3 regions of the Shewanella mangrovisoli genome follow, and region 2 is predicted to be linked to each of the others. Evidence: predicted binding sites of a transcription regulator. Region 2 holds the regulator's gene; each other region holds the start of a gene.
What was found. Region 2 encodes sigma-54, which starts transcription at its own class of promoters, with help from an activator protein. Its sites were predicted from a motif close to GTTGGCACGNNNNTNGNNT; they were not measured.
Positions count from the first base shown of each region.

Region 1: K0H60_RS14355 (BON domain-containing protein) is a predicted target of sigma-54. The motif match lies at 2,216-2,234, and genes of this name have one in related genera.
Region 3: K0H60_RS14255 (DUF3192 domain-containing protein) is a predicted target of sigma-54. The motif match lies at 2,308-2,326, and genes of this name have one in related genera.

Region 1 covers NZ_CP080412.1:3,262,020-3,265,589, forward strand. The annotation lists gene K0H60_RS14345 (sigma-54 interaction domain-containing protein) at 1-1,276, opposite strand, end outside; gene K0H60_RS14350 (hypothetical protein) at 1,531-1,995, shown strand; gene K0H60_RS14355 (BON domain-containing protein) at 2,269-2,817, shown strand; gene K0H60_RS14360 (DUF3224 domain-containing protein) at 2,951-3,367, opposite strand; gene K0H60_RS14365 (hypothetical protein) at 3,492-3,570, opposite strand, start outside.
Region 2 covers NZ_CP080412.1:831,306-834,875, reverse strand. The annotation lists gene lptC (LPS export ABC transporter periplasmic protein LptC) at 1-129, shown strand, start outside; gene lptA (lipopolysaccharide transport periplasmic protein LptA) at 116-667, shown strand; gene lptB (LPS export ABC transporter ATP-binding protein) at 664-1,395, shown strand; gene K0H60_RS03680 (RNA polymerase factor sigma-54) at 1,502-2,977, shown strand; gene hpf (ribosome hibernation promoting factor) at 3,006-3,293, shown strand; gene ptsN (PTS IIA-like nitrogen regulatory protein PtsN) at 3,296-3,570, shown strand, end outside.
Region 3 covers NZ_CP080412.1:3,231,629-3,235,198, reverse strand. The annotation lists gene queF (NADPH-dependent 7-cyano-7-deazaguanine reductase QueF) at 1-245, opposite strand, end outside; gene syd (SecY-interacting protein) at 305-955, shown strand; gene K0H60_RS14265 (Zn-ribbon-containing protein) at 1,062-1,835, opposite strand; gene K0H60_RS14260 (hypothetical protein) at 1,835-2,218, opposite strand; gene K0H60_RS14255 (DUF3192 domain-containing protein) at 2,366-2,764, shown strand; gene K0H60_RS14250 (DUF2789 domain-containing protein) at 2,814-3,047, opposite strand; gene K0H60_RS14245 (GNAT family N-acetyltransferase) at 3,192-3,570, shown strand, end outside.

The sequences.
Region 1 (3,570 bases), 2.3 Mb from region 2:
CGGTTTTATTACCCTGACTCGTTTCAAGCGCTTGGTAAATGGCGATTTTTTCCAGCTCCTCGAGGCGCATACCTTGGGGGATCACTACATTTTCCTCCGCTGCCGACTCTTTATCCAAACTAGGTGTCAGCTGTAAATGCTCAGGGGTAATCTCATGGTCCGCCAGAATATAAGCGCGCTCGATAGCATGCTTTAACTCGCGCACATTACCGGGCCAAGTGTGGGCCGCAATCGCCTCTAAACTTGAAGGCGAGAACACTTTGCTCTGTTTTTCCGCCGCATTGCGATAGGCCAGAAAATGCTTCGCCAGTCCCACTATATCTTCCCCACGCTCCCGCAATGGCGGCACTTGAATGGGGAAATGCGCTAAGCGAAAGTACAAGTCTTCCCGCAGTTGTCCTTGCTCAATCGCCACTAGAGGATCGCGGTTTGTCGCCGCCACAATACGCACATTCGCCTTGAGCACCTTAGGGCTGCCGACGGGGCGATATTCATTATTTTCGAGCACTCTTAATAGCTTAACTTGATGCTCAAGGGGCATCTCGGTGACTTCATCGAGGAATAAGGTGCCGCCTTCGGCCTGCTCAAATACCCCTTGGTGATCGCGATTCGCGCCAGTGAAAGAGCCTTTTACATGGCCGAAGAGTTCACTATCGACCAATTCTGGGCTCAAGGCGCCGCAGTTAATCGCAATATAGGGCTTATTCACCCGCGGGCTGGCTAAGTGAATGGTATTGGCGACCAATTCTTTACCCGCGCCACTCTCACCGATAATCAACACATTGCTCTCGGCGGCCGACACGCGGCGGATAGTGCGATACAAACGGTGCATAGGTAATGAGGAGCCCACCAGCAGACCATATTGATCTAACTCGCTGGCAAAGGGGCGAATGCGCGTCGAGGTATTGGCAACCAGATGCTGGGCAAAATCCGCTAAAGTTTCGCACAACAACGACATATCGATGGGCTTACGGAAATGGTAGCCCGCGTATTTGGACAAGAGTTTATCGAGGTGAGGATTTGGTAGGCCGTCGGAGAGGAAAATAAACTCCACATCAGCAATGGCGCTGGACTCGAGTAAGGCTAAGTAATCTTCACGGCTTAGACGGGGCAGCTCAATGATCGCCACATCGATACGATTGGCCTCCAGCTGAGTAATCCAAGATAAATCATCGGTACTGCGTAGCTTGTTGTAGGTCTGCGCGCCCTCGAGCTGAACTAATGCCTGCTCGGTCTCGAAGTCCTGTAGATGATAGAAAAGCGTTGGTCGGATCATCTTGTGCCACTCCCTGTGAATGAAGCACCACTGTATGCCAGCCGTGAAATTTTAACAATCTCAACGGTAAGAGTTGCCGATAATAAGCAGCCCACTGGCGACAATGGATAAATATCATCAGTTAAATCAAGTCATTAACTTATCATTAAAAAGTGAACGAAATATGCATAGAAGCTGAATGAAGTTGATATTTCCATAAAAAACTTGGGCAATCCGTGTCGGTGGAGCAGCCCAAACTACCACAGGAGGTCGTTATGACGTCTAATGTTGCGCAACATCAGACCGAGCTGAGCGCCGATATTAAGCTGGTTAATGAGTTAATCGAGCTGACGCAAACCGGCGTGGATTTTTATACTCGGGCCAATACTTCAGTCGATGACTACAGCCTAAAACGCATTTTTATCGCCCAAATCAAGACGTACCAAGGAATGCAGGCGCGATTTAGGCAACTGCTCGCCCAAACATTGCAACGGGAGAGCCCTCACTCGGCGCCGCCATCGCAGACTCGGCCCTATGCCGATGTCGATGCTTTACTTATCAAACAACAACTTGCCGATGCTCTCGTCGTGCTCTGTGAGCTTGAGCGTCAACGCCTTAACCACCTCAAACAATTAATCAAAAAAGCCAATCACCCGAGGTTAATCAGCCAATTGGCCGAAGATATTGCCTGGCTACAAATCCATTTGGATACTTTGCACCTGCGCTGCCAAGCCCTGTAAATGCGCCTACACCTCCAAATAACGCGGCCAACTGAGCCGCGTTTTTGTTGCATGCGGTCTGACTGTTTTTAGCGCTTATCCCACTTAAGCCCAATCGCTGAATCACCCTAGGTAATATTTACATTTTGTCGGTAAAAAGCGCCGATTTGGCGATTAAGCCAAACACCTAAAACAAGTTACAAACAACACTTAACCCATTTAAAATCAGTTAGATAAAAATATTGGCACGATTCACGCTTTAGTTCCTTCGAGATAACAACGGAGGATATCATTATGAAAAACACGACAACTTTAGCTTTAACCACCTTACTTGTCGGTTCTATCAGTTTAAATGTGGCCGCCGCACAGGATTGGAAAGACGACGCCAAAGATGCTTGGATCGATGGCAAGGCCGAAACGACTTTGTTGCTCAATACTAATCTCAACTCCTTTGACATTATGACCGACGTGAAAAACGGCCATGTCACCTTAACCGGTCAAGTGGAGAGCAGTGTCGATAAGGCGCTCGCCGCTGAGCTCATCAAAAGCTTAGATGGTGTAAAAGGGGTCGATAACAAATTAACCGTGATGAATGAAGACCAAGGCACCAGTGAGGTGGTGAAGACCCTAACCGACTCTAAGGTCGCAACGGTCGTGAAAACCCGTCTGTTGTTCTCGACCGACGTATCGGGCACCCAAATTAATGTCGATGTTGCCGATGGCGTAGTGACCTTACAGGGTGAAGTGGCTAGCGATGCCGAGCGTCAATTAGCCCTGACCATTGCTAAAAATACCGATGATGTGAAAAAGGTCGTCGATAAGATCAAAGTCAAAACCTCATAATGGTCCTGACATGCAGCCCTTGCTAATTCAGCACTTGCCAATTCAACGCTTGATATTAGTCACTCGGGCAAAAATCACAAAACCAGCTTCGGCTGGTTTTGTTTTATCGGTGCGATGCCATATTAATCATGCCTTAGGCTTCAGCTTCCTGTTCGATGCAGAAGCTAAACTCATAAAAATGTTGGCCATTTTCGATGCTTATCGCCATAGTGCCATATAACCCCACCAGTTCACCCGCACCTGAATGGGGGACAACCTCAAGGTGTAATCGGTTTTGACCATCAGTCATAATGCCAAAATGTTGCAGCACAAAACTGCCCTGTCTGCCGCACAGTTTACCTACGACTTGCTCTATCGCTACATAACCCGCCGAGCCTTTTACCGCCGTCATGGCACTGAGCATTTCGCCTTGGCTGCGAGCTTCTAGCTCACCATAAAAGCTTTTATCTAAGGTCATTCTGCCCAAGTTCACGCCCCCCACACCTGTGGCATAGGCACTCTCGGGATTGAGCTTAACATCAAATTTGCCCGTGACTTTGGTCATTTCCATGACTCGCTCCTTGTTTTAATTTTATGCTTTATGCCAAAACCTTAGCTTTCCCAGCCGCTAGGTGAAATAAATACCTCAGCCGTAGCTGAGGTAAAATTAACTTAGCATAAGCCCAGATATAAACCTAATACAGTGCTTTAATTTCCGTTTCACTCACACCGACTTCAAGGGTTTTAGCCACGTTAGGCTCCTCGGCCATAGGT
Region 2 (3,570 bases):
ACCTCTGACCGCATCATTTACGTCACAGGGAAAGATTTTAATATTCAAGGGCAAGGCCTTTATGCCGACCTTAACGCGCAGGAAGTGCAATTGACCAGTCAGGTAGTAGGAACCTATGAAGCAAAATAACATATTACTTGCCGGCCTAATGCTAATCACCAGCATGAGTGCCTTCGCCAAGGTCGGTGACTTACAGCAAGAAGTGAAAATTAAAGCCGTTAGCCAAACTGCGGACATTAAAAACAATCAGATCATTTTCTTCGGTCCGGTTGAAGTCACCCAAGGCTCGATTAAAATCCATGCAGATCAACTACGTGCATTTTCTGCCGAAGGGGAAAACAGCAAGATTTTAGTGGCAACGGGTAACCCTGCGACTTACAGCCAAATTCTCGACGATGGACGCCCAGCTTCGGCTAGCGCCAAAGAAATTCGCTACGAAATGGCGACCCGCACCCTGACCTTAACAGGCTCAGCGACCCTAGACCAAGCGGGTAGCCAAGTGACGGGTAACCTCATCCGTTACGATATTATTCAGCAAAAACTGATCGCTGAGAGCACAGGTAGCGGCGATGATCGCGTGATTACCATTATTCAACCTGACAACTATCAGGAAGAACTCAAGAATCAGCCTGCGGACAAACCTGTGAAAAAACAGGATTCTAAATGACCCAAATCACCTTAAAAGCACAGAATCTCGCTAAGAGTTATAAGAGTCGTCAGGTTGTGAAAGATGTCAGCCTGACGGTCAAAACGGGTCAAGTCGTCGGCCTGCTCGGCCCAAACGGTGCGGGTAAAACCACCACCTTTTACATGGTCGTGGGCTTAGTCAAAAGCGATAAAGGCCATATCTTTATCGACGATGATGATTTAACCGCCGATCCCATGCACCTGCGCGCCCGCAAAGGCATTGGTTACCTGCCACAGGAAGCCAGTATCTTTCGCAAGCTGACAGTGCACGACAATATCATGGCGGTACTGCAAACCCGTAAAGAGCTCAATCGCGACCAACGCGAAGAAGAGCTGGAACATCTGCTCGAAGAGTTCCATATCACCCATATTCGCGATAGCCAAGGCATGTCGTTATCGGGCGGTGAACGTCGCCGCGTCGAAATTGCCCGCGCCTTAGCGGCCAATCCTAAGTTTATTCTGCTCGATGAACCCTTCGCCGGTGTCGACCCGATTTCGGTTATCGATATCAAGAAAATCATCGAACAACTCAAGAGCCGAGGCCTTGGGGTACTGATCACAGACCACAATGTGCGCGAGACTTTAGACGTCTGTGAACATGCCTACATTGTCAGTCACGGAAACCTGATTGCCGAAGGAACTCCCGCAGAGATCTTAGACAATCAGCAAGTTAGGGCTGTGTACTTAGGTGAACAATTCAGGCTATAGTTACTTAAACAGAGCCAATTAGCCTTGAATTTTGGCTTAGTAAGCGCCATCAATATGATAACAAGCGGCCTAAATTCAAAATAATAACGTAGGGATCAGCGGTAACATGAAAGCGTCACTCCAGCTCAAACTGGGTCAACAGTTAACCATGACGCCACAACTTCAACAGGCCATTCGTCTGTTGCAATTGTCGTCATTGGAACTGCAGCAAGAGATCCAGCAAGCCTTAGACTCTAATCCTCTTCTCGAGCTGGAAGAGGAGCAATTCGACGCGCCTACCGAACGTAAGCAAGATATCGCCGATACCGACTTTAGCGAAACGACAGCTCAGCCACAGGAACAAGATAATTCCACCGTAGACATTGCCGAGTCGCTGACCAAAGAATCCCTGCCCGAAGAACTCCCCATGGACACCACTTGGGATGAAGTCTTTACCGCATCGCCAAACTCAGGTTCTGGCGCTAGCCGTGAAGATGACATGCCCTTCCAAGGGGAAACCAGTGAAGGCCTGTACGAACATTTAGAATGGCAAAAAAACCTCACGCCCTTCTCTGAAACCGATTTAGCCATCGCCACCGCGATTATTGATGCCATTGACGATCAAGGTTATCTCACTCAAAGTACTGAAGATATCCTCGAGGCCATGGGCAATCCCGAGATAGAACTGGATGAAGTCGAAGCCGTACTCAAGCGCATTCAACACTTCGATCCCGTCGGTGTCGCCGCAAGGGATTTAAGCGAATGTCTGCTTATCCAACTCTCCCATTTTTCGCCAGATACCCCACACCTCGAAAACGCCCGTATGTTGATCAAAGATCATTTAGATCTGATCGCTGCCCGCGACTTTAGGTTGTTGATGCGTAAAACCAAGCTTAAGGAAGATGATCTGCGCGAGAGCATTGCCCTCATCCAAACCTTAAACCCTCGCCCCGGTTTGCTCATCACCCCTGTCGATGAAGAATATGTCATCCCCGATGTGTCGGTGTCGAAGAAAAATGGTCGCTGGGTGGTCGAGTTAAACCCGGACTGCATGCCAAAAATCAATGTAAATCAGCAATATGCAGCCATGGCGCGCAGCACCAAAAGCCAAGCCGATAGCCAATTTATCCGCGGGCATCTGCAAGAAGCCAAGTGGTTTATTAAAAGCCTTGAAAGCCGTAACGAAACACTGCTCAAGGTGGCAAACTGCATAGTGCAATACCAACAGGGTTTCTTCGAATACGGTGAAGAAGCCATGAAACCTATGGTCCTAAACGATATCGCCGAGGCGGTAGAGATGCATGAGTCCACCATTTCACGGGTGACCACACAAAAATACATGCATACCCCAAAGGGACTTTTTGAACTAAAATATTTCTTCTCAAGCCACGTCGGGACTGATGATGGCGGTGAGTGCTCATCCACGGCAATCAGAGCCTTCATTAAGAAACTGGTTGCAGCGGAAAACCAGAAAAAACCATTAAGCGACAGCAAGATGGCGCAGCTTCTGGCAGAACAGGGAATTAACGTTGCGCGCAGAACCATTGCGAAGTACCGAGAGGCGATGCTTATTCCCCCTTCCAATCAGCGTAAAAGTTTATAGCCTAAAGTGGAAATCGGAGGACGTTTATATGCAAATAAACCTGAGTGGACACCATATCGAGATTACTGAATCGTTACGGGCTTATGTTGAGGAAAAGTTTTCAAAACTTGAACGTCATTTCGAACAGATCAATAATGTGCACGTTGTGCTCAATGTTGAGAAAATGCAACAAATTGCCGAAGCGAGAATCAACCTCACCGGTGGTGAAGTCTTCGCGACTTCAGAGCATGCAGATATGTATGCTGCCATAGACGTCCTGATCGACAAGCTTGATCGTCAGGTTATTAAACACAAAGAGAAGTTAACAAAACACTAGCAATGGAACTTCGTACCATACTGCGGCCGGAATGCACGACCTGCGCCACTCCGGGCAGTAAGAAAAAGGTACTGGAACTTATCAGCGACTTAGCCGCTGCCCAGTACCCCACCCTCTCATCTCAAGAGATCTTCGAAAGCCTAGTGGCGCGCGAAAAGATGGGGAGCACAGGTATAGGTAACGGCATCGCCATTCCACATGGTCGATTAACCGATATAACACAACCCATAGCCATATTGGTGAAATGTGAGGAGCCGATAGCCTTTGATGCTATCGA
Region 3 (3,570 bases), 2.3 Mb from region 2:
ATGTCGGCGATAGCCACCATAGGTTTACCCTTGGCGTTTAGCCATGACAACTCATAGGCCGTCCAGATATCGGCTCCGTGGAAAGGCAAACTTTCCGCCGTGAGGTTGATAGCGTTACGGTTAAGTGAGCGAGGAACCCCTTGCAGCAGCGACGCATCATACTCGGCTTGGTAATCCGTGGCTTTACCTAAGGTTAGGCCGGCAAGCTCTTTTGCATCACTATAGGGATCGTGATTGTGTGTCATCAATACTGTTTCCATGTCAAAATAGGCGCACATTATACCCGAAATTGGATTGTGCTTAAGTGTCTTGTCTGCCTGCTCTCGATAAATTTTTAGATAATTACCATCGATCCTATCTATCAACTTTAGGCGAATTACCGCGATATTACCCGCAGGGTGAGCCATCTTTGTGTATTCAAGGTGAGTTTGATGAATCATCCGACGAGGCGGTGTCTTGGCTCCCGGTTAAGCGTGAACAGCTAGGCAGTTTTGCGAATGTTGAACATGCGCTTGAGCTAGCATTATGGCCGGATATCAATCACTTTTATGGTGAATATTTTGCAGCGCCCGTGTTGTTTGATTCACCATGGGGCACGGGCGAATTGCTGCAGGTATGGAACGAGGCGGATTTTGATGCCCTGCAGCAAAATATCATCGGCCACTTAATGATGAAGCAAAAGCTCAAGCAACCAGCAACTTGGTTTATTGGTTTGCTGGATGAGGGCGATAAGATGCTAACCGTTGATAATGCCGATGGTAGTGTCTGGGTTGAAATCCCCGGCGAGCTTCCCTCCATTCAATTGGCGTCGAGTTTAGCTGAATTTATTGAGGCCTTATCGCCACGTATCGCGCCGCCCGTGAAACATGAAGAATTGCCTATGCCAGCGCTCGAACATCCGGGGATTTTTGCCAGCTTTAAACGTATGTGGCACAACCTGATAGGTAAGCGTTAAGCGCGGGGAAATGTTGCAAAGGTCTCTTGAAAAGCCTCTTGCAAACCTGTTTCGCAAACTCGGCTCGGCAATTTTGCCTGCCGAGTTTGCGCTTTAGCATAGGGCGTTATTGATGGTCCCAAGACAAGTTAGATACTATGCGGCAAGGTTCGCAGCGAAAGTGGAACATATCTAATAGCGGCTCATCGAGTTTCCAGTCGTGACTGCCACAGCGTGGGCAGGGGCGAGCTAACTCGGATTGCAGATCCTGTCCTCCAACGCGATACAAATAATAGTAAGTGGGGATTTTGGTCAGGTATTCGATTCGGCCGCGTAAATCCCAACCTCTCCTAAATAAATCACTGCTAGGGCTGGATAATTCTTCCAGCGCGGCAAATTCTGCCTTAGTGGCTGCCGCCATTTGTAACTCATCACAGGCTTGCCACTCGGTTTGCCAGCGGATCACCCGTTTATGGTCACCATTAAAGGTGGCGGGGATTTGGTACAGCGGAATGGGCAATAGGTTATCGCCACTTCGCAGGGGCGAGCACATATGCACATAGCTAGTGTACAGCAGCTGCCAGCTGGGTGACTCAGTGTTACTCACCTCAGAATTAATATCCTGACCGATAAATTTTTCGCGTGGCGCCAGTAGCTTAGCCTCGGTTAATTCCGCCAGCGCTTTTTTCACCCAAGGGCTGTGATAGCGATGATTCAAACTGTTTTTTTCAGGCATGAGTAAGCGTACTCGAAATTCGCCCTCATTAAAGGCCACGGCAAATTCGCGGCCGAGGATTTGGCCATTAGCGCGGTAGGCTTCGAGTAATTGATTGATGGCACGTTCTGCCGCACTGATGGTGGTATCGGCAAAGCATTCAAAGCGTAATTCGGTGACAAACATTAAGCGGATTTTCCTTGGGATTCGAGTTGACTGACACGTTGTTTCAGCTCGATAAGTTCATTTTTGAGTTGCATGATCTCGTTGCTTTTTAACGTGAGGGCCTGCTCAATGCCCTGTTGTAACAGGGCTAACTGTTGCGCCAGTGTGGCGACTGTGAGTGGCGAAGCTTCGGCGGTATGTGTCTCTTCAACCATGGGCTGTGATTGGGTCGCTAAACGCTCACGCTCGGCTTTAGGTATCGATTTAAACTGCTGTAATCCTTGGATTAACAGCGGCATAGGGATTTTGTTACCGACGCGGCTTTTTATCAGGGCAAGGCTAGGGGTTTTACCGCTGGCTTCGAGTGCGCACGCTGCTGCTAACACTTGGTCAATCGGACTCATAATAAGTGAAATTCCTTAATCTATATCGTGTTTTTCACTAACTTACTGTGGCGTGGTTATTTTAGTTCTTATAAATCAATATATTGCTGTTTGGCATTGATTTTGCTTTTTAAGCATTTTTATAACAAGTACACAGGAAGTCATAATATGAACGCAAATATTAATCGCAAACTCATCGCGGTCACGTTTTTAGGGTTAGCAAGCTTAGGTCTTAGCGGTTGTGTGGTCAATGTCGGCGACAGTGAATCTAAGTGGGATAGCAACGAATCTTGGGAAAAAACACAGGACAAAAACCGCAATAATCTGACTAAGCTCAGCCTTGGCATGAGTAAAGACCAAGTGATGACCCTAATGGGCGCCTCGGACTTTAGCGAGTCTTATCTGCAACAGAAAGACGGCCAAGCCGATAAAGAAGTGTTGGTACTCTTCTATCGCACCCAGCATACCCACAGCGACGGTAAAACCACTAAGGATGAATGCACACCAATCGTCTTAAGTAACAGTGTACTGGTCGGTTGGGGCGACACCGCCTACAGCAAAATTTAACGACTCAACGCAACTCGCCATTAAGTGATTCAGTGTCAGCCCTAAGCCATTAGGGCTTTCTTAATTGCACATCGAGCTGCTCGATAAGTTCGGTCCACTGGGCATCGGCCTCTAATGCCTCGGTCAGAAAACTCTTTTGCGCCTGCGTCCAAAACGGGGCTTCGGTTAAGTGTGTCTCTGGGGGAAGTTGATGGGTCGCAATAAACTGGTTGATGGCTTGAGCTTGATTGGCTAATCCCAACTGTTCAAATAGATGACTCAAATCGACTGGCGTGGTATCCATGCTCGCATCCTCTCTGTGTGCCTTTATCTAGGGTATGCAACTCACTGAAAAATGCAATCTATGATTAAAATTTGCACTTTTTTGTTTCCTTGATACAGTGATTATTACTCCTAAGAGTGTGATCTAAATCAAGGAATTCTAATAATGGACAATAATACCTTGGATGAGTGCCGTGCAGTTTATCTCACCGCCGAAGATTTACGCCTCGCCGCTTCGATTCTCTACAACGCCTATCATGACGATCCTTTCTTTGTGGATGCCTTATCCACTTCAGACAAATTCGCCTACGAACAAAAATTACGTGCCGCAATCCGCGAAGAGTTGAATGCGCTCTGGCAGGAGAAGCAAGCCTTAATCGGGCTGTTTGACCAAACGCGCTTAGTCGGTGTTGCCTGTGTGGTCACCCAGGAAGTACCCCTCGGGGAGGGCCGCTATTGGCACTGGCGACTCAAGATGTTGCTTGGTACGGGCTGGCAATCGACCCAGGCGATGATGAAGAAAGAATCGAGCATCGTCGAGCTGC